2 regions of the Haloimpatiens massiliensis genome follow, and region 2 is predicted to be linked to the other one. Evidence: riboswitches for the same ligand, from Rfam matches in the RefSeq annotation. Region 2 holds a riboswitch; the other holds the start of a gene.
The links. Region 2 has a riboswitch for lysine ahead of lysA (diaminopimelate decarboxylase). Riboswitches for the same ligand answer to the same signal wherever they lie in the genome.

Region 1 (15,822 bases), on a different contig from region 2:
GTGTGTATTTCTGTAATAGATAATTCACTAAATGCCCCTTCTTTTAATGCCTTTTGCTCTATTTCCAATATATCGTTAAAAGTTTCTACTAAAAGTTCATTTAAAATGTTGTATGCTTCTTTCATGTTTATCACCACCATTAATTTTGACCATCAAATATTTTGATAATCAAAGTATATATGAATTAGGTTTTTATGTCAATAAATTTTTTGATTATTCTTCTAATTTTACCCAAAACATTTGAAAATTAATTCTTTGTTCACAAATAAAAGGCCGTGTAACTCTAGAACCTACCTTCTAAAGCCACACAGCCTCCTCAAAACTTTTATTATTTGCTTTCCTACCTATCTCACTAAATCACTAGCAAACTGGCACACTAGCCCTCTAATTTACTTCCTAGCACTCAGCCACCTAGCCAACTGGCCCACTAGCACTCTAGCACACTAGCCCTCTAAATTGCTTCCTAGCCCTCTAGCCCTCTAGCACACTAGCCCACTAAATAAGTCCTCTCTCCACTATATCCGTCACCGCAAAAGTAGCTACATCATCCGCATATTTTCCTGGTCCAAAGCCAGCATCATATCCTAATTCTTTAGCTAATTCATGAGTTATTCTTGGCCCTCCACATATCAAAACTATCTTATCTCTTAAACCCTCTGCCTCTAAAAGTTCTACAAGATTTGTTAAGTTTTGAATGTGTATATTCTTCTGCGTTACTGTTTGAGATACCAAAAGTACATCTGCTTTTACTTCTATCGCTTTCTTTATGAAGTCTTCATTTTCCACTTGGCTTCCTAGATTATACGCTTCTATCATCTGATATCTTTCAAGTCCGTAATGTCCTGCATAACCTTTCATGTTCATTACTGCATCTATTCCAACGGTATGAGCGTCTGTGCCAGTACTAGCACCTAATATTACTATCTTCCTCTTTATATGCTCTCTTACATACTTATCTACTTCTTCCATGGACATTGTATCAACTTCCACTGATTGAACATGAATAGATTCATAATCTATAGCTTCAACACAGCTTCCATAAGCTACAAAAAAAGTGAAGTTTTTGTCTAGAGCCTTATGATGTACTATAGATGGCTCTAACAAACCCATTTTTTTAACCAATTGTTTTGCTGCTTCTACAGCTTTATCTCCATCAGGCACCGGTAAAGTAAAGCTTAATTGTACTTTACCATCGTTCATGGTATCTCCATAAGGCTTAACCTTAGTTAGATCCAATGTTTTATCGAAATCCTTTTTATCTGTTGAATATAATCCCGCACTCATTACTTTTCACCTCCAAGCATTAGGTCAATAAATGGATTAAAGTACTTGGAATCTTTCTCCATAACACCTTCACGACCTTTTCCCCCATCTACAGGTCTCTTTATGTTTGCAAATTTACCTTTTTCTATGGTTGTAAATAATCCCTCTTTTTCTATATCCCTCAAAAGATTATATGCATTATTTAAAACCTCATCTGCTCTTTTTTGAATTATTCCCCCGTCCTTAAAGGTGATTTCACTTCCAAAGTCCTTCATGTTACTGAATATATATCTTGCATTTTCAATAGATAGAGCTCTATCAGACATAAATGGAGTATGAATTGCCTCTGTTAACATTCCAAGTAAATGAATCTTTTGTCCTGTCATTATAGTTACCATATTAAATAATGCATCCTGTACCTGACCTTTAAATATATCCCCTGTCATAAATTTAGTTGGAGGCATGTACTTTAAAGGTGCCTTAGGGAATATTTCTCTTGCCATTTGCGCTTGAGCTAATTCATATAAAAATCCATTTTCTAATTCTGGATCCATTTCAAAGGCATGACCTAATCCTTGTTGTTCTTCTGGCAATCCAGCCATTAAAGCAAATTGCTCATTTATTAATTGAGAAGCTAACACTGTGTGAGCTTCCTCTACTGCATCTGAAGTAGTTAAGTAGTTATCTTCTCCTGTGTTTATAATTACCCCTGCATACCCATTTATAGCTCTTGAGAAAAATTGATCTACTAAAGTTCTCTTCATATTTATATCTCTAAACAAAATCCCGTATAAAGCATCATTAAGCATTACATCAAGTCTTTCAAGAGCTCCCATAGCTGCTATTTCTGGCATACAAAGTCCTGAACAGTAATTACAAAGCCTTATATATCTATGAAGTTCTTCTCCCACTTCATCCAAAGCTTTTCTCATAAGTCTAAAATTTTCTTGAGTAGCTACAGTTCCGCCAAATCCTTCAGTGGTTTCACCATATGGTACATAGTCAAGAAGACTTTGACCTGTAGTTCTTATAACAGCAATTACATCTGCACCTTGTCTTGCTGCAGCCACTGCTTGCGTTATATCTTCATGTATATTACCTGTAGCAACTATTAAATATAAATAAGGTCCTTGTTTATCACCGAATTCTTCAAGCTTTGCTTCCCTTTTATTTCTGTTTTCTTTTATTTTCTTTACGTACTTTTTTGCTTCGGAAATTACTGCCATTTTTATTTCAAATTCATCATTCATAGGAAGTTTAGTTAAATCTAATTCTCCTTTAGACACCTTCTCAGCTATCTCTTGAGGTGTCAATTTTGTTTCAACCATAGCATTTCCTATAAAGTTAGCTGCTCCTAGTGAAAGTCCATTTCCTTTTTTAATATTATCTACTACTACATTTGGAAGTGGAACATTTAATTCATCTACTCCATCTATTCCTAAAAGCCTGCATACAGTTCTCTCTACAGCTACTGTTGTATGCCTATCTATAAAATTTTGAGTATCCTTAGCTATGTTTCTAGCACATTCTCTAGCTTTATTTACAACTTCCCAGTCTAAATTTAATTTACTTTCCATAGTCATCCCCCTTTTTATAAAATTCTTTTATGATGTCCACTATACCCTCTTCAATTCCAAGAAGCGTAGCTATATTTAAAGCGTCCTTAGGCACTTTATTTTTCCTAGATACCTTCTCCAACCTGTAATCCATATGCTCTTGGATTATTTCTACTGATGCCCCTTTATTTAAATCTATTTTTCTTTTCAAAATTTCAAAATTCACATTTTTAAGTCCTATAACTTGGTAGTGAACCATCCCCTTTTCAACTACCCCATCATAGTGAGTCGATATTAATGTTACTGAGTTAAATTTGTTTAAATATCTGCATAGCGCTTTTACAAGATAACATCCTTCCTTAGGATTTGTGCCCCTTGCAAATTCATCTAAAACAATAAATCCTTGCCATCTCTTAGCACATTCCATAACAGAATTAAGTTTAATTATCTCAGCACCAAAAGTACTTAATCCTTTAGATATAGACTGCATATCATCTGATATAAATCCTATAAAGTCAATATTTGGAATAATAGCCTCTTCACAAAACACAAAAAAACCCATATTGGCTAAAAAAACATTCAAAACCGTTGTTTTCAATGTTACACTTTTCCCCCCCATATTTGCTCCTGTTATGATAGATACTCCTTCTTTTAAGTCCACACTTATAGGGGTAAACTCCTTATCTTTCTTTTCTAGTAATTCCTTTATTTGAGGGTTTACTGCATTTTTTAAGCATATTCTCATATCATCACATATACATGGTTTTATTCCTCCATATTTTATTGATAGTTTCCCCTTAGCCATCAATAAATCTAGTTCCCCAATAATACGGATATCCTTATCCAATCTTTCTGTATATGAAGACAATTTTTTTGTTAATTCTTTTCTTATTCTAAATTCTTCCTTATCCTCTAAAACTACGTAATTTAGACGTTCCTCTTTCAATGTTTTTATCTTTTCTTCGTCCATCTCTATTAATATCCGCTCTTCTAAAGTCCTTTTCTTTTCTCTTATTTTTTTTAGATTATAAGAATACCCATCATAAATATAAAAAGTAGGCATTTTTTTATTTTCCGGATCCAATAATTTAAAAGCCTCATCTAGCCCTTCTAAATAAAGCTCAGGTATATCTAAATGTAAATTATCCATAGCATCTATAATTTCATTAACTAAGCTACAGAAACCTTTCATTTCAAAAAGCTCCACATCATCTAATGGATTTAGCTCATTACATCTCTTTATAGAACTTCTTATGTCCTTTACTTTACAAAAGGCACATTCAATTTTTCCGTACTCCACCTCATATTCCTGTAAGCTATTAGCTATTTTCTGTAAATTATTCAGCTCATGTATAAGCTTTTCTTTATCTTTTCTAAGGAAAGGCCTTAAATTTTTCTTTTCATCTCTTCCGTAACAAGTCATTACATTTAGCTCATCCATTATAAATTCAAATCCAACTTGAGTCTTTTGATTTTCATCTAAAAATCTCATTTAATCGCCTCCCATTACATCTACTACTGGTATACTTACTTTCCTTCTTATTTTTTCTATAAATTCATCTCTAGGAAACTCATATCCATAAGGAGACGTAGGGTTTACAGTTACACATATTACATTTATAGTGTTTATACCTTTTATTTTTCCCCCTAGTTTTTTAAATTTATGTAGAGTATCTTTTTTTATAAATATTTTCGTACCATCTTCTACTAATATAGTTTTGTCTTTGATTTTATCTGGGTATTTACATATATCCTCCAAAAACTTATCCGAAAGAATTCCCTTTACTACAATATATTTTGAATTTCCCCCTAATTTGTCTATCAATAGCTTAGCTCCTTCTAAAGCCATTAAAACATCTATCTTTTCTATACTTCCATCCCCATTTATTATTCCCAACTTATAATTTTCATATATTAAACTTGCCTTTTTCTTTATTTCTTCATCTTTTATACCTTCTATTGATAAATTTTTCAGTGTACTTACTGTACTGTCTACCACTTTGTTCATGTCTTTATCTAATGCTGCTCCCGTAGATAATATAGCAGCTTCCGTAATTATAGGACATGCACTACTTTTTCTGCTTATAGCACCATCTACTAAAACAATTTCACAACCAAATTCTAAAAGTTTATTGCATACATATGATATATATGCATTTATTGAAGGCCCTCCTAATTCTATATATCCGTCACTTAATGCTTTAACTATTATAACCTCTCCCATGGGCGTATTTATGCCCGTAGTATAAATTATTTCCCTTGTTATATCTCCATTTAATAGGCACTGTTTCGCTGTAGCTATTAACGTGCCCTTTTCTACATATATTTTAGGTTTCTCAGTGCTTGTAACCCTATCTACTTCTTCTCCATCTCTGCCTATGGAAGTAAGTCCAAGGGAGAGCTTCCCCCTTGAACTATCAATCAAATGATTTAATACAGTAGTTTTACCTACATTCTTATCCATACCTATTATAGATAAGCTATTGTATTTGTCTACAATATCTAGTAGGCTAATCTTCATTATGCCTACCTCTTAAATTTCTCTCAAGTCCTACAGGTTCCAATGACATTTTTTCATCTTTTATAAGTGAAACAACTCCTATTAGTTTATCTTTTCTCTTTTTCTCGCATACTTGACAATGACATTCTGAATGATAATTTTTCGGTTCCTTGTAAGTGGTTATAACACCTTCAAAATTTCTAAGGATAACTCTATTTTCTCCTTGAGATACTACATAGTTTGGCATTACAGGTATCTTACCACCACCACCAGGAGCATCTACTACAAAAGTAGGAACGCAGAAGCCTGATGTATGTCCTCTTAAACCTTCCATTATCTCTATGCCCTTAGCCACTGAAGTCCTAAAATGTTCAAGACCCATGGATAAGTCACATTGATAAATATAGTAAGGTCTTACTCTTATTTTTACCAGTTCATGAACTAGCTCTCTCATTACATGCACGCAATCGTTTACGCCTTTTAATAGAACTGATTGATTTCCAAGAGGCACCCCTGCATCTGCAAGTTTTGCACAAGCTCTTTTTGAATCCTCTGTTATTTCATTTGGATGGTTAAAATGAGTATTTAACCAAACCGGATGATATTTTTTAAGCATATTTACAAGATCGTCTGTAATCCTCATAGGAAGAACTACAGGTGCTCTTGAACCTATTCTTACTATTTCCACGTGAGGTATTGCTCTTAATTTCTTTATTATGTATTCCAAAACATCATCAGAAACTAAAAGAGCATCTCCACCGGATAATAAAACATCTCTTACAGAAGGTGTATTGGCTATATATTCTATAGCTTTATCTATTTGCTCCATTGGAAGAGATTTATCATTATGCCCTGCAAATCTTCTTCTTGTACAATGTCTACAATACATAGAACATTGGTCAGTTATTAAAAAAAGTACTCTGTCTGGATATCTATGTGTTATACCAGGCACTGGTGAATCTGTGTCTTCATGTAACGGGTCAAGTAAATCAGCCTCTGATTTATGCACTTCTAAAGCTGTTGGAATTGCTTCTTTTCTTATAGGGTCAAAAGGATCATTAATGTCAATTAAGGATAGGTAATATGGAGTTATTGCCATTCTTAAAGTGTTTGTACAAGTTCTTACTCCTTCCTCTTCTTCTGCAGTAAGAGGTATATATTTCTTAAGTTCCTCAACGTCTTCTATTCTATTCTTAACTTGCCACTTCCAGTCATACCATTCCTGGTCACTTACATTCGGAAATAATTCCTGCCTTCGATTTACCTTCAAGATAATTCCCCCCAATTATTACTTTATTACTTTTTTGCAACATTCCCCGTTTTTATGATTAGTTATAAAATATCCCTCTTGCCTAGGAAACTAGCTAATATTTTAGATATATCTTTCTTCAAATATTTTTCTTAAAGTTTCACTTTCTCTTAATTCTTGTAATGTTATCTCTGCATGATCTTTAGTATATCCATTTCCTACTATCATGGTAACGTCTTTTCCTACACCTTCTGCTCCAAGTGCCGCTTTTGTAAAACTTGTAGCCATTGAGAAGAAGTAAACTACCCCATTATCTCTAACTGGTAATATACAAGACATTTCAGTATTTGGTATATTTACACAACTTATAGATATGTCTACTTCTTTTCCTTTATTGACTTCCAATGTTTTATTTAAAACAGCCATTGGTTCTTGTGCACTAGTCACTATAGCTTTATGGCAAAATCCCCATTTTATTAGATTATCAGCTTGTTGTTGTTTTCTTACTAATGCTATTACATTACCAGTTGGTCCAACTCTCTTTTTAGCTTCATAGCAGCAAAGCATACCGGATTTCCCCGCAGCTCCCAATACTAAAACACTGTCTCCTGGTTTAACTAATTTGGCAGTTTGAGCTGGTGCTCCTGCTACATCTAAAGCTGCAAGCGCAAGGTTTTCTGACATGTCACTTGGAAGTTTTGCATATATTCCACTTTCAAATAATATTGCCTGTCCCTTTATGTCCACCCTATCTATTTCTGGTTTAACATCTAATATTTCTTGTATTTTCAATGGAGTAAGTGATAATGAAACTAAAGAAGCTATTTTATCCCCAACTTTTAAATCTCTATCTTTTAAATCTTCTCCTATTTTAGCAACTGTTCCTATAAACATTCCGCCTGAACCAGTTACAGGGTTTTGTTGTTTTCCTCTTTCACCTACTATTTCCATTATTTTCGCTTTAATTTTTTCTATGTTTCCACCGGCTTCTTCTTCAATTTGCGTAAAACTTGCTGAGTCTATGTTTAATGATTGAACATCTACTAATATTTCATTGCTGTATATTTCCATATTGTTGTCAATTTTATAAGCCGCTTGAGTTAACACTCCTTGTGGCTCAAGTACTCTGTGAGAACCGTATTTGCATCCTTTTTTCATAATGAATCCCCCTTTATTTTTTTAATCCTAATATTTCTCTTGCTTCATCTGGTGTAGCTATTTCTCTTCCAAACTCTTTTGCAAGTCTGACAGCTTTTTCTACAAGCTCTGCATTAGATTTAGCAAGTACTCCCTTTGATAAATAAATATTATCTTCATATCCAACTCTTACGTGGCCACCCATTAGTATAGCCATCACTGCCATTGGGAATTGATTTCTCCCTATACCAGATACTGTGAATGTGGAACCTTCTGGTATACTGCCTGCCATAAATACGAGATCTCTAGGCTCTGCACTTATGCCTCCATTAACACCCATAACAAAATTAAAATGCATTGGAGTCTTTATATATCCCTTTTTACAAAGTCTTTTAGCCATATCTATCATACCTTTGTCGAAAACTTCTACCTCTGGTTTTATTCCTAGAGCTATCATTTTTTCGCCAAATTCTTTTATTGTATTTTCAGTATTTACAAATATATCATCTCCCCCAAAATTACATGTACCGCAATCTAATGTAGCCATTTCGGGATTTAACTCTGTAGGTTGAAGTCTTTCAGCATTTGTCATGCCTACAGCTCCTCCAGTAGATGGTTGTATAATTACATCTGGACATCTTTTCTTAATTTCATCTATGCATGCCTTAAATCTTTCTTTTGATTGTGTTGGTGTGCCATCATCTTCTCTGACATGTAAATGGATTATACTTGCTCCTGCTTTATAAGCCTTTTCTGCTTCATCTCCTATTTCCTGCACAGTGTAAGGTACTGCAGGATTGTGTTCCTTAGTAACTTCTGCTCCACATATAGCTGCCGTTATTATAAGTTTTTCCAATGTATACACCCCCAAATTAGTGAGCTAGTGGTCTAGTGAACCAGTGGTCTAGTAAAACTTAACCTTATAGCTAATTACTACACTGGTATACTAGCTTACTAGCATATTATTATATTATTTTTTTACTTTCTCTGTTTTTCTTTTGGAACTACGCAAGTTCCACTGGCTTTACATACAACTATCGGTTTCTCTAAAACCTCTGCTGCTGAATCATTTAAGTCTGTTCTTGGTATTATAACCTTTCTTGCTTCAAAAACCATTTTCCTTGATGTGTTTCCTTCGCTTACTATTTCTCCCTCTGCCTCTATATAATCTCCTGCATAAACTGGTGCTAGAAACTCTACACTGTCGTAAGCTCTAAATAACCCTTCATCTCCATCATGTCTTATTAATAGTTCTGTAGCCACATCTCCGAAAAGCTGTAGCATTCTTGCCCCATCTACTAGATTTCCACCATAATGAGCGTCATGACTGCTCATTCTCATTCTTATTAAAGCTTTCATTTACATACCCCCAAGAAATATTTTATTAGCACTATAAAATATAAAGAGCTATTTATGCAATGAAAAGATTATATGCTCCCCTTTTCATTACATAAATAGCTCTTCACAACAAGAGTCATGACAATTAAGAAATATTTCCACTTCTTAACCAAAGGCATACTTAAGAACAAATAAACCCTTTCGGCAGGTAAACCCTTCATTTTTAACTTTGGAGGTTCTTCTCCTTAACATTTAAAAATTACCGTAAACCCGCTCCTCTATTTATGTACATTTTTTTAAGTTTGTTTTTTAATTCACAATATTATTATAATATTACTACTTATGGTAGTCAATATATTTTTCAGAAAATTAAAATGTTTATCATTATTTAGAATACATTGATTATTAAATAAAATAAGGATATAAGCCTATGTATTATGCTTATATCCCATACTTATATATACACTGTAATTAGTGATTTTAATTCTTTATATTTTTAATTTATTTTTTTCTCATTCTTTTTTCATTAGCGCTTTCTTTTTTACCTAATTTTTTTGATTCACCATTTGCACCTATTTCCTTTGACATTTCAACTTCCATGTCTCTCATTTCTGACTTTGTTTTTGGATTTACCTTCTTGTTATCCTTATTATTTTTATTGTTTTTATGTGCCATGAATTTTGTTACAGATGATGCCAAGCAGAGTACCTGTAACATTCCTCCCTTCATTTATGATTTTTATTTTGTAGCCACTTTCTCTTATAAATATATATTCCTTGGCATTTCAACGTGACTATAAACCATTAATTTTAATTTACCCTAAAAATAAAAAAGTATACATAAAAAATAGTTGCCCTGCTTTTACATATGCTTTAGGCAACTACTATCAACATTTTAAATTATATATAATTTTCTAAATTTCTCTACCTTTTCCTATAAAACATAAAGATAGCATGTCCGGCCCTGTATGAGAGGCTATAACTGGACCTACAAAATTTATCATAGTTTCTTTAACACCAAACTCTTCTTTAACTGACTTCTCTAAATATAGTGCATCCTCTAAGCAATCTCCATGACTTATCATAATTCGCTGATCTCCAGATTCTACAATCCTTTCTTTAAACTTCTCTAAAAGGTACTTTATAGCCTTCTTTCTTCCCCGTACATTTGTAACATTTACAAGCTTTCCTTCATTGTTTATAAATATAATTGGATTTATTTTCATTAATGTACCTATGGTAGCAGCAGTAGCAGATATCCTTCCCCCATACCTTAAATGCTTCAAAGTTCCTACCATAAACCAATGATTTATATTTAATTTATTACCTTCAATCCACTTTATTATTTCTTCCTTTGAGCACCCTTTTTTCATCATTTCTACTGCATTATATACCAATATGCCTTGGCCTATACACGCACTTTTACTATCTATTATAGTAATATCTGCATCCTTGTATTCTTCCAGTACACTTTCTCTAGCCATACTAGCACTGTTTACAGTACCACTTATACCAGAAGACATGCCTATATATATAATGGACTTATTTCCCTTAACAAGCTTAGTAAAAACTTCAGTAAACTGGTATATATTCACTTGAGAAGTAGTTGGCATTTCTCCATTTCTTAATCCATCATAAAATTGTCTATAAGTAAAGGTTTTTCCAAAATCATCTTTATAGTCACATTTATTGAAATGACAAGTTAGACTTACAAAGGGAACTTTATTTTCTTCAATATATGATAAAGGTAAATCACAACTTGAATCAGTCATTATTATAACGCTCATACGACCTTCTCCTTTTATGTAGATTTATTATTATATAATTACATTATATAGGAATTCTATATAATTTCAAAATATCCTTTAGGTACATGAAAATAAATAACAAGTCAAAGATGCTGGTATATTTTGTGCCAGACAAGGAAGCAGGTTCCGTCGCTAGTAGAACTATCGGTGGGTTCTGCTGACGCAGTATGACGCAAAATAGACTAGCATACTGACTTGTTATTTATTTGAATGTGCCTTACTTAAATTTAAATAAAACCACTATCTAAACATAGATAGTGGTTTTATTTAAGCTATTTCAAATACTCTATTGGATTTACAGGAGTGCCATTTTTTCTAACCTCAAAATGTAAATGAGGTCCAGTACTTCTTCCCGTACTCCCTACTCGTGCAATTAAATTATTTTCTTTTACTATATCGCCTTTTTTAACTAACAATTCACTACAATGGGCGTATCTCGTTTCTAGCCCCTCCCCGTGCTCGATTATAACAATCTTACCGTATCCATCCTGCCATCCTGCAAAAGTAATATTGCCTTCATATGCAGCATATATAGGACTTCCTGAACTTGAAGCAATATCTATTCCATTGTGCATTCTTCCCCATCTTCTACCAAAGCCAGAACTTACACTTCCTCTAGAGGGTTTTGAAAAACAAGCTATACCTAATACTGCAGGATTTTTACTACCTATCAATATTACTTTATCCTTACTACTTTTTAAAATTTTTTCCTCTACTGTTTTCTTACTAACTATTTTTTCATTTTTTACAGTTATTTTAGAGAATACATTTTTTAATCCTTTTTCACCTTGTTGTTGAATTTTTCTTTCCCCTTTCAGCATTTCACTAGAGGATTTCATTACAGTACTGGGCTCAATATCCTTTTTATCTTCTATTACTGATGTAAACTGAACATTTATAGTCTTATGATTATTTAAAATCTCTCCAGCAATTTTTTCTCTGGAAGATTTTCCATCAATACAAACTCTCCTTAAAGGCACTCTACATTTTTTCAGTTGCAAATTATCTATTTTAAAATCATTTATATCCTTTAATTTCAATATTTCCTTGTATTTATTTTTAACCTTATCTATGGCTATATTATATTCCGTAGAATTATCTAATGCCCCTAAATAATTTTCTTTACAAAATACACCATAAGTTTCTACAGTAATATTACTGTATTTAAAGTAATTCTTTATTATACTTTCCTCAGAAGATAACCTCTTTCTTTTCTTATTACTTTTAAAAATCACTTGATCCTTTCCTTCAATATTTGCAAATCTTCTATTTATACATTCATTTATCTCCTTTTCTACTTTAGCATAGGCTTCTTTATCTTGAACTGTACCTATGCTATTACCATTTAATAATACGTCATAAGACTTGTCACTAAATATGTTATAATATAATAAACATAAAGAAACAGTGACCAAGCATATGATAAAATAGTTTTTGCTTTTTTTACTCAAAACTTTTACCGTCTTTTCCGGTACAATATCTTTTAGGTGATATTATACAGACTTAACGGTCTTCAGCTCCTTTCACAATAATTTTGACCTCATAGGTCTAATAATTTATTTAGTAACTTTCTTAATATACCCTAAAAATGAAATTTTTATTTAATAATACAAATTTATTATTTGATATTTTAAAGATTTTGAGTTAAAATTCATTAGCAAAGATTATAATATTTTATCTAATAAAATTAATGCACACTATGTTATATAATTTAGGAAGGGTTGATTTTCCATGGGTACTTTCGTATTTAAAAATAAAATACATGAATATACGCCTGTAAGTAACATTTTTATAGAAAAATATATGCCTAAAGCTAGAGGTGAATTTGTTAAAGTTTACCTTTTAGGATTAAAATACTGCATTTCTGGTGAATTAGGAGTAAATTCTTCCATGATGGCCTCTACTCTGAATCTTTTAGAAAGTGATGTAATGAATGCACTAAATTATTGGAATGAAGAAGGCGTAATAAAACTAATTCCTATAGATAATATGGGTAACTTTAATATAGACTTTTTAGATTTAAAGGATAGTGGTGATGAAGAAGATATAGAGAAAATTAACTTATTAGAGGAACTAAATAAAAACTCTATAAAAGATATGCTTCAAGATATAGAAAAGCTTGTAGGAAGACCTCTATCCCCTAAGGAAATGACTATGTATTTAAGCTGGCAAAAAGACTTTAGCTTTACTCCTGAAATAATACTTCTTTTAATTCAGTATTGCATTTCTAAAGGTAAAACCGACTATAGATATATAGAAAAAATAGCTTTAGCTTGGAATGATGAAAATATAAAAAATGTAGAAGATGCTCAAAGCTACATAAAGAAACATGAAGATAAATGGATTAGAATAAGAAAAATATTAAATTATTTAGGAATAAAATCTACTGATATAATGAAACCTCAAGAACAAATGATGGATAAGTGGATAAATATTTATAAATTTCCTGTAGAAATTATATATAAAGCTTGTGACATTTGTTTTGAAAGAATAAACAAAGCTGACTTTAAATATATTGACGGAATACTAAACAGCTGGTTTAAGGAAAACTTAAAGACTTTAGAGGATATAGAAAAAAAAGATAAGAAAAAAACTAGCTCCTATTCACCCGCAAAAAAAGTATCATATAACAATGGTAAAAATAGTACCTTTAATGACTACTCTCAACGTAAGTACGATTACGATGATCTAGAAAAAAAATTATTAGGATGGGATAATGAATGATTAACACATACCAATCTCAAATACTAAAAATGTATGAAAACATAAGAGAAAAGGAAGAGAAAGCCTTAAAAGATAGAAAGGAAGAAGTATATAATAAAATACCTGGAATAAATGCTATAGAAAAAGAAATAGCTAAACTTTCTATACATTTATCCATAAATATATTAAATAATATTGAAAATAGGGATGAATACTTAAAGAATTTAAAAGAAAAGATAACAGATTTAAGAGTTCAGAAAACAGAACTTCTAGTTTCATCAGGATATCCACTAGACTACTTAGATATGCATTATAGATGTAATAAATGTAGCGATACTGGTTTTATAGGAAATATGAAATGTTCTTGTTATAAGAGATATCTAATTAAACTCCATTATAAAAATTCTGATCTAGAGACCTCCTTTAAAGAAAATAATTTTGATAATTTTAACATAAACCTATATGGTACTAGAAGAACTGACTCAGAAATAAAAAGTCCTAGAAAAAATATGGAAGAGATATTATATAGAGTAAAGTCTTATTTGAAAAATTTTTCTAAGGAAGATACAAATTTATTATTTTACGGTAGCTCTGGTACAGGTAAAACCTTTTTATCTCACTGTATAGCCAAATGGCTTATAGACAGAGGCTACTTTGTAGTATATAGAACTGCAAAAGAATTAATAGAGAATTTGCGTGATGCCCGCTTTAATGAAAATAAAACACTGGAGGATTTAATATTAAACTGTGACGTACTTATAATAGATGATTTAGGTACAGAACAAATAACAGACTTTTCTAAATCTGAATTATTTAATTTAATAAATTGGAAACTCCTAAAGGACAAAAGGATGCTTATTTCCACAAACTTATCTCTTGAAGAACTCTCCAAACACTATTCAGAAAGAATTACTTCAAGACTATTTGGTAACTTTGAACTATATAAATTTTATGGTGACGATATTAGAGTAAAAAAGAATTTAAATAAAATACGTTAATGAAATGTAAAATCCCAGCTTATAACAAACTGGGATTTTTGTATTAATATTGTTCTCAATTTACTTTTTATAAAATATATTTAATTTATTATATAAGGAGAAAAAATTAATACAGAAATAAATGTATCCATTACTAGAAATGGAAGATACTTCGCCACCGGAAGATCCTCTGTAAATTCCCTATAAAATAAGTATGAGTATACATAACAAAATAAACTTATACATACTAGGATAAACACTCCTACCATAGGAGAAACTAATTCTTTAGGCAAGAACATAAAGCTATTTTTATATACAGAAACATACATAGATAGAACTTTTATAAATGTTGTAACTACAAGAACTCCAATATATATGCCTTTTCTTTGCTTATCTGAAAATCTACTTAATAATAATGTGAATATACCCATTAAGGTTAGCCCTGGAAAAATCCATGCAGCTCCTATTAACAGTATAGATATTATACTATATGTAACTCCAGTAACCGTTTCTTGTAATGACATACTTTTTTCAAATTTTTTAAGTTTATTATTTTCCTTTTTATATTGTTCATTTGTTGAAGTCATATATAAGTTGTATGGACACTCAAAACCCTCATCTGATTTAGCTTGGAAATCACAGTATATTCCTATTTCTCCACAAATGTTTGCAAAAGTGGACAATTGTTTTGATTTTGAAAGAATTCCTTCCTGCTCATACTTACCATTACTTAATCTATATTCCATTACATCATCTTGCTCTTTATTTATGCCAAAAATTCTCCTCCCCTCTACTAGAATTTTCGCCTTGCCATTTATACAATTTGCACTGTTTATTTTTTTTAAGCCGATTCCAGGAAATTTAAGCTCTTTAAATTTATACTTAAATTCATCTTTGTTCTTTGGAATATTATCAATAGGAATCTGATATACTATATCGCCTCCGGTTTTAGGTACAAAGAAATACATAATTCCACCCTCTACAGCAAATTTAGTTTCAGGTGTAACTTGACCAAATCTAACTATCATATTGAATAAATCTCTTGAATGAGAAAATTCCCCATTCTCATAAAATGTACACATTTGAGTAACTTCCTGTACCTCCTGCCCTGTATAACATATTACATATTTACCATTATAATCTATTCCACTTATTCCTCCTGCACTTGGAACTTTTATAGATTTCTTATTTCCGGTTTTTATATCTATAAATTCCACTGAATCCTCATAAGTTCTTAAAATCATATTATCATTTATTTGTTTTAATTCTCTTAACTCTCCTATATTTTCTCT
Region 2 (15,822 bases):
TTCTAGAGAATCTACTATGATTTTAGCAGAAGAAGATATTTCGTTTATTTTTTCATCTACTTCATCTACTTTAGTATTAATAGTGTTTCCATCAGCTTTTATTATGTTCAATATTTTTTCTGTTTCATCTACTAATTTATTTTGTTCAGCATTAATGTTTAGGAGCTCATTAATAAATTGAGAAGATTTAGTAACTTCATTATTTAAATCTGATATAATATCAGAAATATTGTTAGTGGCATCTTTACTAGCATCTGCTAGGCGTCTAATTTCTTCGGCTACCACCGCAAAGCCTCGTCCACTTTCTCCAGCTCTAGCTGCTTCTATAGCGGCATTTAGCGATAATAAATTTATCTGCTCTGCTATTCCTGTTATCATGTTTGTTATGTCTTTAATATTTTCGGCAGAATCCTTAAGTTTAACAGAACTATTCTGTACCTGTGAGTTTTTATTTTCTATAAGTTTTGCAGTTTTAGAAAGCTCATTTACTATTTTTAAACCTTCCTGTAGGTTTTTATGGTTTTGGTCTGTGCTTTCTTTTACTTGCTGTGATATTTTTACAGTATTGTGTATTTTATCTTCAATAACTTCTACAGATTTACTCTGTTCTTGAATATTTTCAGTGGTATTTTCAGCTCCAGAAGCTATTTCAGCTACAGCACTATGAACGATGTTAGATGATCCTTTAATTTTGTCCATTATTTCATTTAAATTGCTGGAGTTTTTATTTATGATTTTAACCATTTGTATTATATCTTCTATAACTTTTTTTTGGTCATTATTTACTTTGTAACTTATTTCCTTTTCAGATTCTGCCTCTTTAGCTTTGTCTCCTCCAAATTTAGTTACTATAATAGTTATAAATATGAATAAGCATAATATTACTAATAAAAAAGCTGCATTGCCCAAGAATTCTGGTTCGTTTCTATGGATTAGTAACCAAACAATATTAGATACTATTGTCCCAATTATGGGAAATACTAATTTTTTTACATCTAGGTATAAGCTTAAGGTTATTATTAGTGGTAAAACTAAAATGGTAGAATATTGTAGTTGTGATGCTAGAAGTATTATTAAATAGGATATAGAAAAACATACGGAAATAACATGGCATAGAATATGGCTTTCTTTGTTTTTGAAATATATAATACTAGATACTATTAACGAAACAACAAAAAAGCAACTACCTACTATTGTGTAATTCATAGAAATCAAATTTCTAGAGTTACATAAAAAGAATCCTAAGGTATAGAACATCCCTATAACCCAAGTGGAAATAAGAAAGTATTTGTTCTCTTTACTGGTGATTTTACTTTTTGGTAAATTCATGTTTCCCCTCCTAAAACTTATGACAAAGTATTTTGATTAAATGATAAAATGTTATGCTGGAGCATTACAATTTAATATAAAATTTAAATTTTTAAACTTATTAGTAATATAGAACATATCTTAAATATATAGTAAAAATATATATATATTTAAAGCAAAATATATGGTTAATATTAAATAAATCCTTTATATAATAAATTGATAACGGTTTGGTATTTTAGAAGAATCTTTCTACTAGTGTTTTAGAGTAAGATGAACATTCCTCAAGGTTTGAAAAACTCATGATTTCTCCTGCATAGAATGTATTTAATTGCCCTTGTTTTCCTTCTAATTTTTCGTACCATCCATTTTTCATTTCTGTGGAATTTACATGTGGAAAATATTCCCAAGTTTTATGTAGTATGATATCTCTTAGGTTAATATTAAATTTACGTAAGTCTTCTTCTAGTAGTGCCCTGCATTCCTTATCTCCGATATTTTGAGCGGAGTCACCTAAAATGTAAAAAGTAAGTACTTGTTCTGGATCATCTTTCCATCTACTTAGATAAAACATAACATGACCAGCTTTAGATTGCACCATGTTTTTTGGATAATAGCCTGAGTTTATAGAAAAATTTTCTACAGTACATGAATATATTTTATATTCATTAGTTATTATTTTTGCAAAAAGCTCCTTTTCATCGACATCTATATCCACATAATTATGTAAATTTTGTAATGGAGATGTGAATATTATTTTGTCATATTCTTCTTTGCCAAATTCAGTATAGACGTAAACTTTATTATCTTTTCTTTCTATTTTACTTATAGAGGTGTTTAACCTAGGTCTTTGATCCAAGCTTTCCGCAATTCTTTCACAGAAAATTTCTGTTCCTTCGCTCCAAGTCATTATTTTTTTACTAAACATAGATTCTATGGTATCCCAGTCTATATATTGAAGCACATAGGCAGCAGGAACTAAATTAAAATATCCATATCCAAAGGATGTGAATGGATTTAGCCACACTTTTAAACACAAAGGAACTTCGTTCATAATGCAAAAATCATAAAATGTTTCTTTTAAATCTTCGTGAGTATTAGCATGTCCAGGAAGATTATAACCTTTATATTTTGTTTCTAGCAAATGTTTCATCTTTGCTAATTGTGCCTCTAATAAAGGCTTTTCTTCTGGAGTTATGCCTATTAATTCCTTTCCATTAATATGATTAAATATTTTTGCATTTAATTTAGGACCGTCGCCTTTAAAATTTAGTTTTTTCATTATTTCTAAAATAGTATTGTAATTTACTTCGTCGCCCATTGCTGCCCCCATTTCATAGGTACGTCCCTTGAATCTAGGGGAGTGGCACTTTCCACCTAATCTCTCTAGTTTTTCTAACACAGTTATGTTTTTATAGCCTTTTTCTTTTAAAAACCATGCTGCACTCAAACCAGATATTCCAGCTCCTACTATGCATATTTTTTCCTCAAAATTTTTATTCATAAATTATTCCTCCTCTAATAAAATATCATAAAATTATAAAAATTCCAAATATATTATAATATTCTATATTTTATATTCGTTTGTATGTTTAGGTTACTTTAGAAAAAGATGAGAAATAGGGACAGTTAAGAATTTTTTAAGGAAATAGCGACAGTTAAGAATTTTTTATTTAGAAAAAAAGAAGAAAAAAAGGGATAAAAATATAAAAAAAGGGACGGTTATAAAAAAAGGGACGGTTAAGAAAAATACATTTACAATTTTTTAATACAATTTGAATAATAACTTTATTTTATGGCAAGTATTCAAATAAAAGTAATGAATATACAATTGAAAATTCAAGTAAAAAAATAGCTATAAAGTGAGGTAATATTATGCCAAGAGGAGAAAGAATAAAAGAGGACGATGCTATATATCATGTAATGATAAGAAGTATAAGTGAAGTACCATTATTTAAGAAAGATAAAGATAAGGATATCTATTTAGAAGAAATGAAAAAAAGGCAACAAATGTATAAATTTAAGGTATATGCATACTGCATGATGACTAACCACGCTCATTTTATGATTGATTCTAATGGTGCGGACATATCAAAAATAATGCATGGTTTAAATTTTAAATACGCTATAACATTTAATAAAATTCACAAAAGACGTGGGCACTTATTTCAAGATAGATTTAAGAGCAAAATAGTGGATACAGACAGGTATTTAGTAGTTTTATCAGCATATATTCATAATAATCCATTGAAAATAAGGGGATATGAACATCAGCCAGAAAAATATAAGTATTCAAGTTTAAAAGTATATTTAGGTCTTGAGAAAGATAAAACAGGGCTTTTAGATGAAGAGTATGTAATGAAATTCTTTGGCTCAAATGTATTAAATGCAAGAGAAAATTACATGAAGTTTGTGTATATTTGTGATGAGGAAAGATTAAAGAAAGAAATAGAATTTGAAGACCAAAAGACAGAATACAGAAGTGAAAAAACAGTATTGATAAGGGATTTTGATCCTGATAAAATAATGGAATTTGTAGCAGAAGAAACAGGCATAAAAAAAGTAATGTTATATGTAAAAAACAGTAGAAATACTAAGGTTGCTAGGGCACTCGCTGCGCTTTTAATGAGGTGTCTTTGTGATTTTAAGTGTAGTGACATATGTAAGATATTTGGAAATATAACTCAATCAAGGGTGTCAAAGCTTTGTTCTATTGGAGTTGAGCTTATATCAACAGAAGATAAATATAGAAATATAATAGAGAAATTTATTTTCCAATACCAAACATAGGTATCCTAATAAAATTAGAGAGTGTGAACTTAGATTATAAAATTGAATTAATTTTTTGTTTAATTTAACAATAAGCCTTTTATTTTTAATTTAATAGAAAGTTTTATCTACATGTATATTTTTAATATGTACAAGCCTATTATCATAAGTGAAATCCATTAATAGCTAAAAAATATAGTAAATATAATGCGAAATTAAGTTAAATAAGTGATTAAATGATTAAATGTTTACGATAAATATAAGAAGAACAAAAGGGGAAATCTATTATATAAACTACATAAATATTATTATTATGTAAAATTTAAATACCCCTTTTTTCTTAAAAATTAACCGTCCCTTTTTTTTCTTTTTTTCTTTTCTTATTTGAGATATGCTCTAACTATATTCATTCCATTGTCAGCATATACACCAATTCTTTTTATACCGTATATATACCGTATATGCCATCGGATTTTTTACCAAGTCTACCACCTGTTGCAAGAGCCATGGTATATCCGGCTTCTTTAGCTGCTCTTATGGTATCATTATTATATTTACCACATGGATAAGCTATACAGGTTATTTTTTTATTTAATAAATTTTCTAATACTTCTTTAGAGTCTTTTAAAGTTTACAGTTGCTTTTCATAAGGAAGTCTATGTAGTTCTTGATGATTTGTAGTATGACTTTGTATGTCAATTCCATTATTTTGTAATTCTTTTATTTGTTTTGAGTTTAAGTAGGAATTATCTTTGTCTATAGAATCGGTAATTACAAATATAGTAGCATTTATGCCATATTTTTTTAGTATTGGATAAGCATTAGTATAATTATCTGCGTATCCATCATCTAGCGTTATAACTACAGATTTTTTAGGTATAGGACTGTCCTTTTCTATAAAATCATGCAATTGACTAACTGTAAGAGTCGTATAGCCATTATCTTTTATATATTTCATTTGTTCACTAAATTTTTCTTTAGGCATTCTTAAATTATTGTTTTTTTCATAGTCGATAGAATGATACATAAGTATACAGATATCTTCATTATTGTGTTTTAAGGGAATGTTTTTTGGAAAATCTTTTTCTTTTTTATTATTTAGATTATTTTTCATATCTTTTTTCACAGTATCTTTAGTATCTTTTTGTGGATTATTATTATCTTTATTTAATTTGTTTTTTTCTTCTGTTGATTTCATAGATGTTTCTTGATTATTATTGTACACAGTTTTATTATTTTTTTCTTTGCAACCGCATAGCGCTGTAATCATCACACATAACAGTATCATAAGAATTTTCTTAGAAATTTTCATTTTATTTCACCTCATTTTTATATTAAGAATCCATACTATATTAAGAATCCAAGAATATTATACTCGCAATGAACCTATCTGTGCAAATTATTCCATTTAATTAATACAATTAATATTATGTGTTATGTGCACAACTAATATTATGTAGATAAAGGAAAGGGATAAAGAGAGATAAAGGGACAGTTAAGAATTTTGTCTTGCATTCAAACAATAAATGTGATAGTATATTTTTTAATAAGTTTTAAAATTAATAAGATTAATAAAATTAAATTATAGTTAGTTACCTAGGGTAGAGGTGCTGTGTCTAATAGTAATTATTTGGAGCTGCAAGCTTTGAAGAATAATGAAAGGAGGCATGGCCGAAGAAAGTTATTAGCAAAAATGCTTTCTGGTTTTGCGTAGAATATATGTAAGACTGTCACTTAGTAAGAGTGGAGAGCTACAAGGTACACAAAGTTGCTATTTTTTTGAGTTTAATGCAATGAAGGTGTTCCTTCATTGCATTTATTTTTTGGTAAGTTAGTAAAGAAGTTAATAAAAATAATTGATAAAAAGTAATTAATAAAAACAATTAATAATATAAGATTAGAAAAATTAAATGTTAAAAATTGATTGCTAAAAGTTAATTATGAAAATTAATTACCACAAAGTAAACTTTAAGAAAAAGCAGTCATCCTGTGGTATCCTAGTCAACTAACACAAACTATAGGAGGGAATACAAATGAAAATTTTTAATGGAATGAGTGTTATTGATAACCAATTATTTATTCAAGGAATAAGTTGCGAAAAGTTAGTTGAGAAATATGGTACGCCACTTTATGTTATGGATGAAAATATGATTAGAAGAAATTGCAGAGAATTCTATAATAATTTTAGAGTTAGTCAAGGAAACAAAGTAGCATATGCAGGTAAAGCTTTTTTGACTATTGCTATGTGTCAGATAATTAATCAGGAAGGGCTTTGCCTTGATGTAGTATCTGGTGGAGAATTGTATACTGCATTTAAGAGTGGATTTCCTATGAGTAAGGTTTATTTTCATGGAAATAATAAAACTAATGAAGAAATACAAATGGGTATAAAATATGGTGTAGGGACATTTGTAGTAGATAATCTTTATGAAATGGAAAAAATAAATTATATAGCTAAAAAATATGGGGTAACTCAAAATGTTATTCTTAGAATAACACCTGGGATTGAAGCACATACCCATGATTATATAAAAACAGGGCAAGTTGATTCTAAATTTGGATTTACTATGATGAATAATGGTACAGAGGATGCTGTTAAAAAAGCAATAGAGCTGTCTAATGTGTATTTAAGGGGATTACATTGCCATATAGGATCGCAAATTTTTGATTTGCAGCCTTTTGAAGATGAAGTAGAAATAATGCTGAATATTATTAAAGGTATAAAAGAGCAATTCAATTTTGAGATAGAGGAATTGGATTTAGGAGGAGGGTTCGGAATATATTATACAGAAGGAGATGAACCTAAAACTATTAAAGAATACTGTAGTACAATTATAAATAAAGCAGAAATAACCTGTGACCAGTTAAATATAAAAAAGCCAGTGCTTGTGATAGAACCTGGCAGGAGTATAGCTGGTAATGCTGGAATTACTCTTTACACCATTGGAGCTATAAAAGACATACCAGAAATTAGAAAATATGTATCGGTGGATGGGGGTATGTCAGATAATATAAGACCAGCTCTTTATAATGCGCAATATGAATGTGTTATTGCAAATAATGTGGTTGGACAAGATAAGGAAACCGTAACTATATCAGGTAAATGCTGTGAATCTGGTGATATATTGTTAAGTAATGTCCAAGTACCTAGAGCAGAAAGTGGAGACATATTAGCTGTATTTTCTACTGGAGCTTATGGATATTCTATGTGTAGTAATTACAATAAAATACCGAAAGCTCCAGTGGTTCTTATAAAAGATAGGCAAGATAGAATTATATGCAAAAGACAATCCTATGAAGAATTGATTTCTAATGAAATATAAGTTAGGTGCCAGGCACCTGCCGATATTTGTCGATATTTATTGAAGTTATTAAGAGAGCTTAAAATAAAAAGTGAATAAAAGGCAAAAAGAAAAAGGGGACGGTTAAGAATTAATTTATTAATTCTTAACCGTCCCTATAAATAAATTTAAATTATCCCTATAAACTTTAAACTTTATGAACTTAAAAAACTTAAAAAACTTATAGATTTTTTTTAGAAGGTTCCTTTATAAGTTTATCCTTAGAAATAATGTGATTGGTTATCCAGTTAATTATGAAATTTAATATATCAAGTATGTATTTATCTTGATTTATATCAATTTTGTCGAAATCAATCTCTTTAATTTTATTTACAAAATACTCATGTTCCATTTTTTGAGAAAAGAATTTGTTATATCCTATTTTCGTCATATATTCTTCTTCTGAATTAAAGTGATATATGGCATAGTCTTTTAGTTCTACTAATATAGATACAATTTTATCATATTTATCCATGCAAAATTCATTTTTTAAAAGAGCATATGCTTCATTTGCTATGCTAAATAATTTTTTATGTTGATTATCAATTAATTCAATACCTATGTTATATTCTTCTTTCCATTTAATCATATTTATATTCCCCCTTTAAAAATATATGATTATTAATAAATTTATATCTAAAGTGTTAATAGGCAATAAATTATAAAATTAATATTATGTAATAATTATTATTGTGTACAATTGTTATTATACACATTTTTGCAATTAAATCAACTTTATTTTAAATTGCGTTATGCAAATTCTATTTTTAAAATATATTATGCAATAAAACACTAGTTTTTACTTTAAATATGGTAATTGGGGTATTTATACAAAAATACTGGAAATAATATTTTTGTATTATTTCCAGTATCATAAAGAGATATTTTAAGTTATAAGATGCTAAAATTCTTATGTTCAAATTATGTTTTCTATATGAAAGTAGAATTTGAACATAAGAAATATATAAAGCATCAATTAATTTTTGTTTTAATTTTACTTTCAGGCCTATAAATTTTTAACTATAAACATTAAAATTAGTAACCAAGTACAATATATATATTTATTTGTTTATTTATTCATAACTTAATGATTCAACTGGATCTAATTTTGAGGCTTTTGCAGCGGGTATTATTCCAGCAATTGTAGATATAAATATTGCAAGTACTATGGAACCAAGTATTAACCAATATGGAGTTATGAAAAGAGTTTCTATATCAACAACACCTTTCTTTTTCATTATGTTAAGTACGAGGGTGTTTACTGTGGAAGATGTGATTAATGCTAGAATAACGCCAAGTATTCCTCCAAAGAAACCAATTGTTCCAGATTGTACTATAAATAAAGTTTTAATATTTCTTTTAGAGCCTCCTAAAGCTTTCATAATTCCAATAGATTTTGTCTTTTCAAAAACAGACATAGTCATAGTATTAATGACGCCAATGGAGGATACTAGTAATACAATAACACCGCCTATCATAAGAAGTACATTTAAAATTTGAGATTGTTTTTGCATATATTCAATGGTATCTATCTTTGAAGTTGCACTATAACCTGTTTTTTTAACTTCATTATAAATATTTTTAGCATCATTTATGGTTTTAGCATCAATTACTAATGAGGAAGGTCCACGATTATTTAAGTAATTTTTTTCTTCTGAAATAAATTCTTGTATCTCAGAGGATATATTTATAGGGGTTATTATTGAGTTAGAATCAGAGTAAAGTTTATTTATGACCCCTACAATTTTAACCTTTTTTACAAAAGAGGATTGCTGAGGAATTTCTATTTTTAATTCCATTTCCTTTCCTATAATGTCTTCATAATTGTTTTTTATACCTAGCTTGTTTAAATATCTCTCTCCAACAAGTACTGAAGTTGTATCAGTTGAATTTAATGATTTTCCTGCAATAATTGGCTTTGTATTTCTATTTTTGTTTTGTTTATTATTTTTTATACTATTTATTGAGGAATTAGCAAATATAGTATAGTTTGTATCAACGCCTATGATATCTACTTTTTTACCAACTTTGTCTCCAAATTTTGTACTAGTAATATTGGAATCGAATTGTACGCGTATAGAATCTACACCATTTATTTTTTTAATTTTATTAATAGTAGTAGAATCTATTTTTTTAAATACTGCTTCCTTTGAATATTTATTTTCTTTAATTAATTTATCTCTTTTTTTTGCATCTTCTGGATATACAGAAACTTGTTTTAAATCATTCATATTATTTAATTTTTGTTGGGACCATTTTTGTAAACCTTGACCTAATGCACCCATAACCACAATAAGCATTACTCCTATACCTATAGAAAAGCATGTTAAGAAGGTTCGTATTTTTCTATTTTTAAGGTCATTAATTGACATTTTTATACTATCGCCTAATTTCAATTTATTTCATCTCCATCCCATTAATTTACGATTTCATAATATATAGTTTAATTAAATATAATTTGATTAAGTACAATTTGATAATATGTGGTTTTAGTAATATGTTATTTGGAATTTAGAGCTTCTATTGGATTAAGTTTTGCTGCTCTAGCAGAAGGGTATAAACCTGCTAATACTGCTAATACTATAGCGAATACTAATGAACCCCATATAAGCCAATTAGGCATATAAAATTTAATAACAATATCTGCAGAACCTTTACTTTTTAAAAATGCACTCATAGCAATTTCGATAATTTTGCTGTTCATCAAACTAAACAATAATCCCATTAAGCCACCTATAAATCCTATAGTTCCGGATTCTACGATAAAAATGTTCTTTATGTTAGTTGTAGATGCTCCTATGGATTTCATTATTCCAATAGATTTTGTTCTTTCATAAATAGACATAATCATTGTGTTTATGATTCCTAAAGCTGCAACGAATAATACTATTATTCCAAGAGAGGAAAGTATACCTTTTAGTACTGCAAATACACTTTTAACTTGTTCTGAGATTACCTCATATGATTCATATTGGTAACCCATTGTCTTAAGTTGTTTACCTACGGTTTTTACGCTGTCTTCATCTTTTGCAAATATATTTATACTATTGTAGCCTTTATTTTCAAAAGATTTAGCGTCTAAATCTTCAAAGCTTTTAAATTCTAATGATGTTTCTAAGGGTACTACAATTTTGCCACTATATACATCTATTTTTTCATTAATAACTCCAATAACTTTTCCTGCTTTATTTAATGGTTTTAGCTTCATTCCATTACTAGCTTGATTTGATGTTATAGTGAAATTTTTTCCAACTACTGATTTGTAATCAGTAATACCCATTTCTTTTAAGGTTTTTTGAGATATAAGCATGCCGTCTTTATCATTTTTTGTTAAGCTTCTACCTGCGATTATAGGTTTAAAATCTTTATTTTTTAATTCTAATGCTTTTATTTCATCACTTAGAAATATTTTTGCATCCTTATATCCAAGAATTGATAAAGATTTTTTTAGATTTTTATTTCCAATTTTTATTTCTGAAATTTTACTAAAAACTGATGCAGAGATTTCATTTACACCTTTTAAATTTTTCATTTTATCTACTGTGTTGTTGTCTATTTTTTTAAATCTTTTTTCCATAAGTTCTTCATAGTATGTATTTTCATCAGTAGATTCATTCATCATTTCGTCGAAACTTTGATATTTTTGAGGATATACATTTATTTTTTTTATGTTACTATGTTTACTCATTTCATCTAAAATATACTTTTCACCTGTTGAGCCTAATCCTACCATAGTTACAACTAGTGTAGTACCTATTGCTACAGCTAAAGCTGTTAAAAATGTTCTTCCTTTTCGTTTTTTTAGATTGCTAAAAGCAAGTTTTATTGAATCACTAAATTTCATTTTTATCGACCTCCTGAATTTTACCGTCCTTGATTCTAATTACTCTCTTTGCTTCTATTGCTTGTTCATTGTTATGTGTAACCATTATTATAGTGTAGCCTTTAGAATTTAAATCTTTTAATAAATCCATTATTGCAGCTCCAGTTTTTGAATCAAGGTTACCAGTAGGTTCGTCTGCAAATATTATTTCAGGAGAATTTACGATTGCTCTTGCAATACTAACCCTTTGTCTTTGTCCACCAGACATTTCCATAGGTCTATGTTTAACTTTATCAGAAAGACCAACTAAATCCAGTGCCTTTAATGCTCTTCTTTTTCTTTCACTATTTCCAACTCCTGAAAAAATTAGTGGCATCATAACATTTTCTAAGGCTGTTTGAGTATTTTCTAAGTTAAAAGCTTGGAATATAAATCCGATTTTTTCATTTCTATATTTCGACATAGCTTTGTCTTTTAATTTACTTATATCATTTCCTTCTACATAAATACTTCCTTTTGTTGAGGTATCAAGTCCACCTATTAGATGCATAAGAGTAGATTTACCAGAACCAGAAGGTCCTACTATTGAAACAAATTCACCAGATTCTATTTTTAAACTTACATTATCTAAGGCTATAACTTCTTCTTTACCCATTTTGTAAATTTTAGATACATTTTTTATTTCGATCATTTTATATTCCTCCTATGAAATTATTAATTTCTATTTGATTAGTTTCTATTTGCTTTGGTAAATACAATTATATACTAATTTTTTAATGAAGTTCTTTCATTAGTGTCATATAACTAAAAATTAATCTTACAATTTTGTCACTATATGAGTTAGTATGAGGAAGAACTAGAAATGTCTAACTATAAAGCTTAAAGCTAAAAAGCTAATAGTTCACTATACTTAATATATGTACTTATGCTTAACATATTAGAATTTAGTATATACCATTAGGGTATTAAACAAACTAATTTGCTTCCTTTAAATACATTTATAGATGTTGCAAGGGACGGAGAATATGGAAAAGGTTTTTCTGTGGTAGCAGAGGAAATCGGAAAACTAGCAATGCAATCAGCTTCTTATGTTTGAAAAATAGATGAAATTGTTAAATATATTTCATCCTCAGTTAAGAATACTGTGGATGAAATAACTAAGGTAAGAATTTCATCTATTGCAACTTTTGCTGAAGAAAATGTGGATACTACTAAAAAGATTGCAAGTGCTATATAAGAACAGTTAAATATAATAAACATAGTCAAGGATTAATCGACTAAGTTAAGTAAAAATTCAATGTATTTAGAGGAACAAATAAGTATATATGAGGTATAGTACCTTTTACGATTACGGTTAAATTTTTAAGAATCAGACCTCTCGGAAAATTTTTTAAATAAGATATGTATAAATAAGGGGCTGCTGCATTAAAGAATTTACATACAATATATTGCTTTCCAAGTTTAAAATTAACACAATATATGGTAGAATTTATTCTTAGTGCAACAGCCCTTAATAATGAAGTAATAAAAGTTACAAAAATTCTGAGATAAAAAATTAAAAGAATGTTTTTTGGTAATAAAATACAAAAAAACTTATTAAAGAAAGAAATAAGCAAGCAGGTGAGTTATATATACACCTGCCTATTTATTATTAAATCTATTTGTAATTTTAGGAGGATCTTGCTTTGTAATTCTTTTATTAAATATAAATCACTTAGGAGAGGAAGATTTACAGCTTCTGATATAAGTTCTGTTTTACTGCTGTAATTTATATCTTCTATGTGAGCTTTTTTTAGATGTAAATTTATTTTAGCGTTGTCTTTTAGTAAATAGTAAGGAAACTTAACACAAAAAACGGTTTTAAAGGGTATTGCTTTGATTAATTCTTTTACGGAAGTTTTAATAAATGAATTATTTATATCTTCACAGCTAGAGTATTCTATGTTTCTTGTTAAGACCCCATTTATAAAAATATTGCATTTGATCTGGGAGTTATTAATATAGTCAGTAGAGAAATTGCTAGAGTTAATTTTATTTTCACATAAAATATGATATTCAGTAATGCCAATGAGATTTTTTATAGTTCTTATTTTTAATACTTTTTCTTCAAATTGTAAACTATGTTCCAAGGGAATATCTAGAATGTACTCACCTAAAATTATTGGAACATTACATAGAGTGCGAGGCATAGTGGTACAACAGTTAGTATTTATAGTATTAGTTACATTATGATACGGTTCGTTACTAATAGGTAAATCATTATTAGTGGAACTGATGTTATTAAGTAGATTATTAGTTACGTTATCATTATTAATGTTATTGTTGTTAAGTATATTATTGTTTAGGTTATCATTATCAGGATTATTGTTGTTAGGTATATTATTAGTTAGATTATCGTTATCGGAGTTATTATCATTAGATAGATTATCAGTTAAGTTGTTATTAGTATATTTATTAATGTTAGTTTCATTGCTAGTAAAATTACTGCTATTAGATGTATTATTAGGTACATTATTGGTGACATTGTGAGTTGATTTTTCGCTGTTAGCTGTATTATTTCTCATATCACAAGCATCATCACATATTCCACTAGTGCGTGTAGGGGTATTAGAAATAGAAGAATTTTTACTAGAATTACTTATTTTAATGGAATTTATACAAAAGTACATTAAAGCATAATAAATATAAGAGTAGTAAAATCTTTTATTAATTAAATATATTATTTCTATTAAAATTAAAATAGTAAGCATTGATGTACCCCTTTTCTGATTGCTTTGAGATTTTATTTATAATTTAAGATAGGTCCAAGCTTAAAACTTGGACCAAGGAATTTAACAAAATTGTTAAATCACATTTAAAATCATTTTTAATATTATTAGCATTTATATTAAATAATAAATAAGATAAACCATTAACAAAGGTCAACCTGTTGAAGTTGAAGAACTTTTAAAGTTAAATATATTACCATTTTTTCTGTTAAAGAATCATATTCTAATCTGTCAGGGAAATTACTATTTATTGGTGCTGGTTCCCTATTTATATCATATTCGTATATTCTTGCACTAATTAGTTCACAGAAAGGTTTTTCATTGAATAGTATTGTTTGATTAAATACTTGTTCACATGGTATTCTTCCTAAAGTCGTATCTTCACATTGACAGGTATTTTCAGTACATGTGAATTCTAATGAAGTTTCTACATTAGAGAACGTAAATACTGGTGGTGTTATATAGTTTATTTCTGTAACACATTGGAAAGGCACGTCTACACTTATATCTCTAATAGCTCCACTTACTACGTCTGTACTTACACAATCAGCATATACATACTGTATATTTTTTCTTACGAAACCTGCTAAGAATAATTTACCTGTAACTGGAATACCGTTTTGAACAACTCCTGTACCAGGTATTATTTTACATTGAGTTAAATAAACATCTTTTGTAATTCTTTTTATTTCAGAAAATGGTTCTTGAAAGTTTATGGTAGCTTCTGTATCTATTTGAACCTCGACTTCAGCCAACACTACAGGTATTTTAGCTACTAATGGTCCAGCTACAGTGGTTGGAGTTACCGGGGTATTATTGCATAGAGACAATGTTTTAGGGTCTGTTACTGTGGTTTGACATACTGGCATATATAATAAACCTCCTTATATTCTAAAAGAAATATTAAATTTTAACATAGCGGGGACTTTGTCCACCTAATATAGTGTATTAACAAATTGGTATAAGTGTTACTAATTTTATTAGGTGTCAGGCACCTATCGATATTTGTCGAAATATTCATAAGGGGTGTAATTTTTATAGAGATATGTTAAACTATTAATGTAAAATATGGGTAAAAACTATTTTATAGTACGCAACTTTAGAGGGTGATTTGCATGAAGATAGCTATAGTTGGATCAAATGATTCTGTGGATAAGGTTTATAAAATTGGAAGAAAATTTTACAAGGAGCATCAGTTTATTCATTTTATTGTGAATAGCACTGATCAATGTAATGATGTATTGGATTTATGCGAAGAACAAGCTGATGGAATAATATTTACTGGATTAGGGTTTGTTAAGGTTATAAATGAATCTAAAAAAATAACTAAACCCCATTTTTTTATTTCAAGAGATGGAACAAGTATAATGAAGGCATTTTGGAATATAAAAAGAAAGGGATTAAATCCTAAAAATATAAGTATAGATGTGGTTGATGAGTATCTACTTAAAGATATATGTGAAGAGTTTCAATTTGAATTTAAGGATATGTATATATATCCATTTGATTCTGATAAAAAGGAAGCTGTGTACAAGGAAAATCATAGAGAATTATGGAAAAATGGAAAAATAGATTTGGTTATTACAAGTTATGGATGGATATATAATGAATTAAAAAAAGAAAATATTCCAGTGGAAAGATTGGAAATAACTAATCCGCTTATTAGACATTCTATTGATTATATAATATATAAAATTAAAAATAATACTGCAAAGAAGTCGCAAATAGCTACTCAAATAGTAGATGTTGATATCAAACAGGATTCTAAAAGATATCAGTATGAGGTTTTAAAGAAAATAATTTTTGTAGAGAA

Region 1: it holds a riboswitch for lysine, as region 2 does, so the genes downstream of both, kal (3-aminobutyryl-CoA ammonia lyase) here and lysA (diaminopimelate decarboxylase) in region 2, are expected to answer to the same signal.

Annotation. Positions count from the first base shown of each region.
Region 1 is NZ_LT854637.1:85,714-101,535, reverse strand. It holds gene C1715_RS03690 (MarR family winged helix-turn-helix transcriptional regulator) at 1-125, opposite strand, end outside; gene kamE (lysine 5,6-aminomutase subunit beta) at 496-1,284, opposite strand; gene kamD (lysine 5,6-aminomutase subunit alpha) at 1,284-2,840, opposite strand; gene kamC (lysine 5,6-aminomutase reactivase ATPase KamC) at 2,830-4,311, opposite strand; gene kamB (lysine 5,6-aminomutase reactivase subunit KamB) at 4,312-5,340, opposite strand; gene kamA (lysine 2,3-aminomutase) at 5,330-6,589, opposite strand; gene kdd (L-erythro-3,5-diaminohexanoate dehydrogenase) at 6,692-7,726, opposite strand; gene kce (3-keto-5-aminohexanoate cleavage enzyme) at 7,740-8,561, opposite strand; gene kal (3-aminobutyryl-CoA ammonia lyase) at 8,684-9,064, opposite strand; lysine riboswitch at 9,153-9,332, opposite strand; gene C1715_RS03645 (small, acid-soluble spore protein, alpha/beta type) at 9,545-9,772, opposite strand; gene C1715_RS03640 (DegV family protein) at 9,957-10,829, opposite strand; gene C1715_RS03635 (peptidoglycan DD-metalloendopeptidase family protein) at 11,123-12,301, opposite strand; gene C1715_RS03630 (DnaD domain protein) at 12,582-13,574, shown strand; gene C1715_RS03625 (ATP-binding protein) at 13,571-14,551, shown strand; gene C1715_RS03620 (hypothetical protein) at 14,632-15,822, opposite strand, start outside.
Region 2 is NZ_LT854639.1:249,808-265,629, reverse strand. It holds gene C1715_RS06640 (methyl-accepting chemotaxis protein) at 1-1,329, opposite strand, end outside; gene C1715_RS06635 (FAD-dependent oxidoreductase) at 1,547-2,812, opposite strand; gene C1715_RS06630 (transposase) at 3,184-4,098, shown strand; partial or broken gene C1715_RS06625 (polysaccharide deacetylase family protein) at 4,517-5,191, opposite strand; lysine riboswitch at 5,672-5,839, shown strand; gene lysA (diaminopimelate decarboxylase) at 6,111-7,400, shown strand; gene C1715_RS06615 (bacteriohemerythrin) at 7,600-8,007, opposite strand; gene C1715_RS06610 (ABC transporter permease) at 8,492-9,814, opposite strand; gene C1715_RS06605 (ABC transporter permease) at 9,919-11,262, opposite strand; gene C1715_RS06600 (ABC transporter ATP-binding protein) at 11,252-11,932, opposite strand; gene C1715_RS06595 (methyl-accepting chemotaxis protein) at 12,221-12,337, shown strand; gene C1715_RS06590 (DUF7852 domain-containing protein) at 12,867-13,991, opposite strand; gene C1715_RS06585 (CsxC family protein) at 14,153-14,878, opposite strand; gene C1715_RS06580 (hypothetical protein) at 15,125-15,822, shown strand, end outside.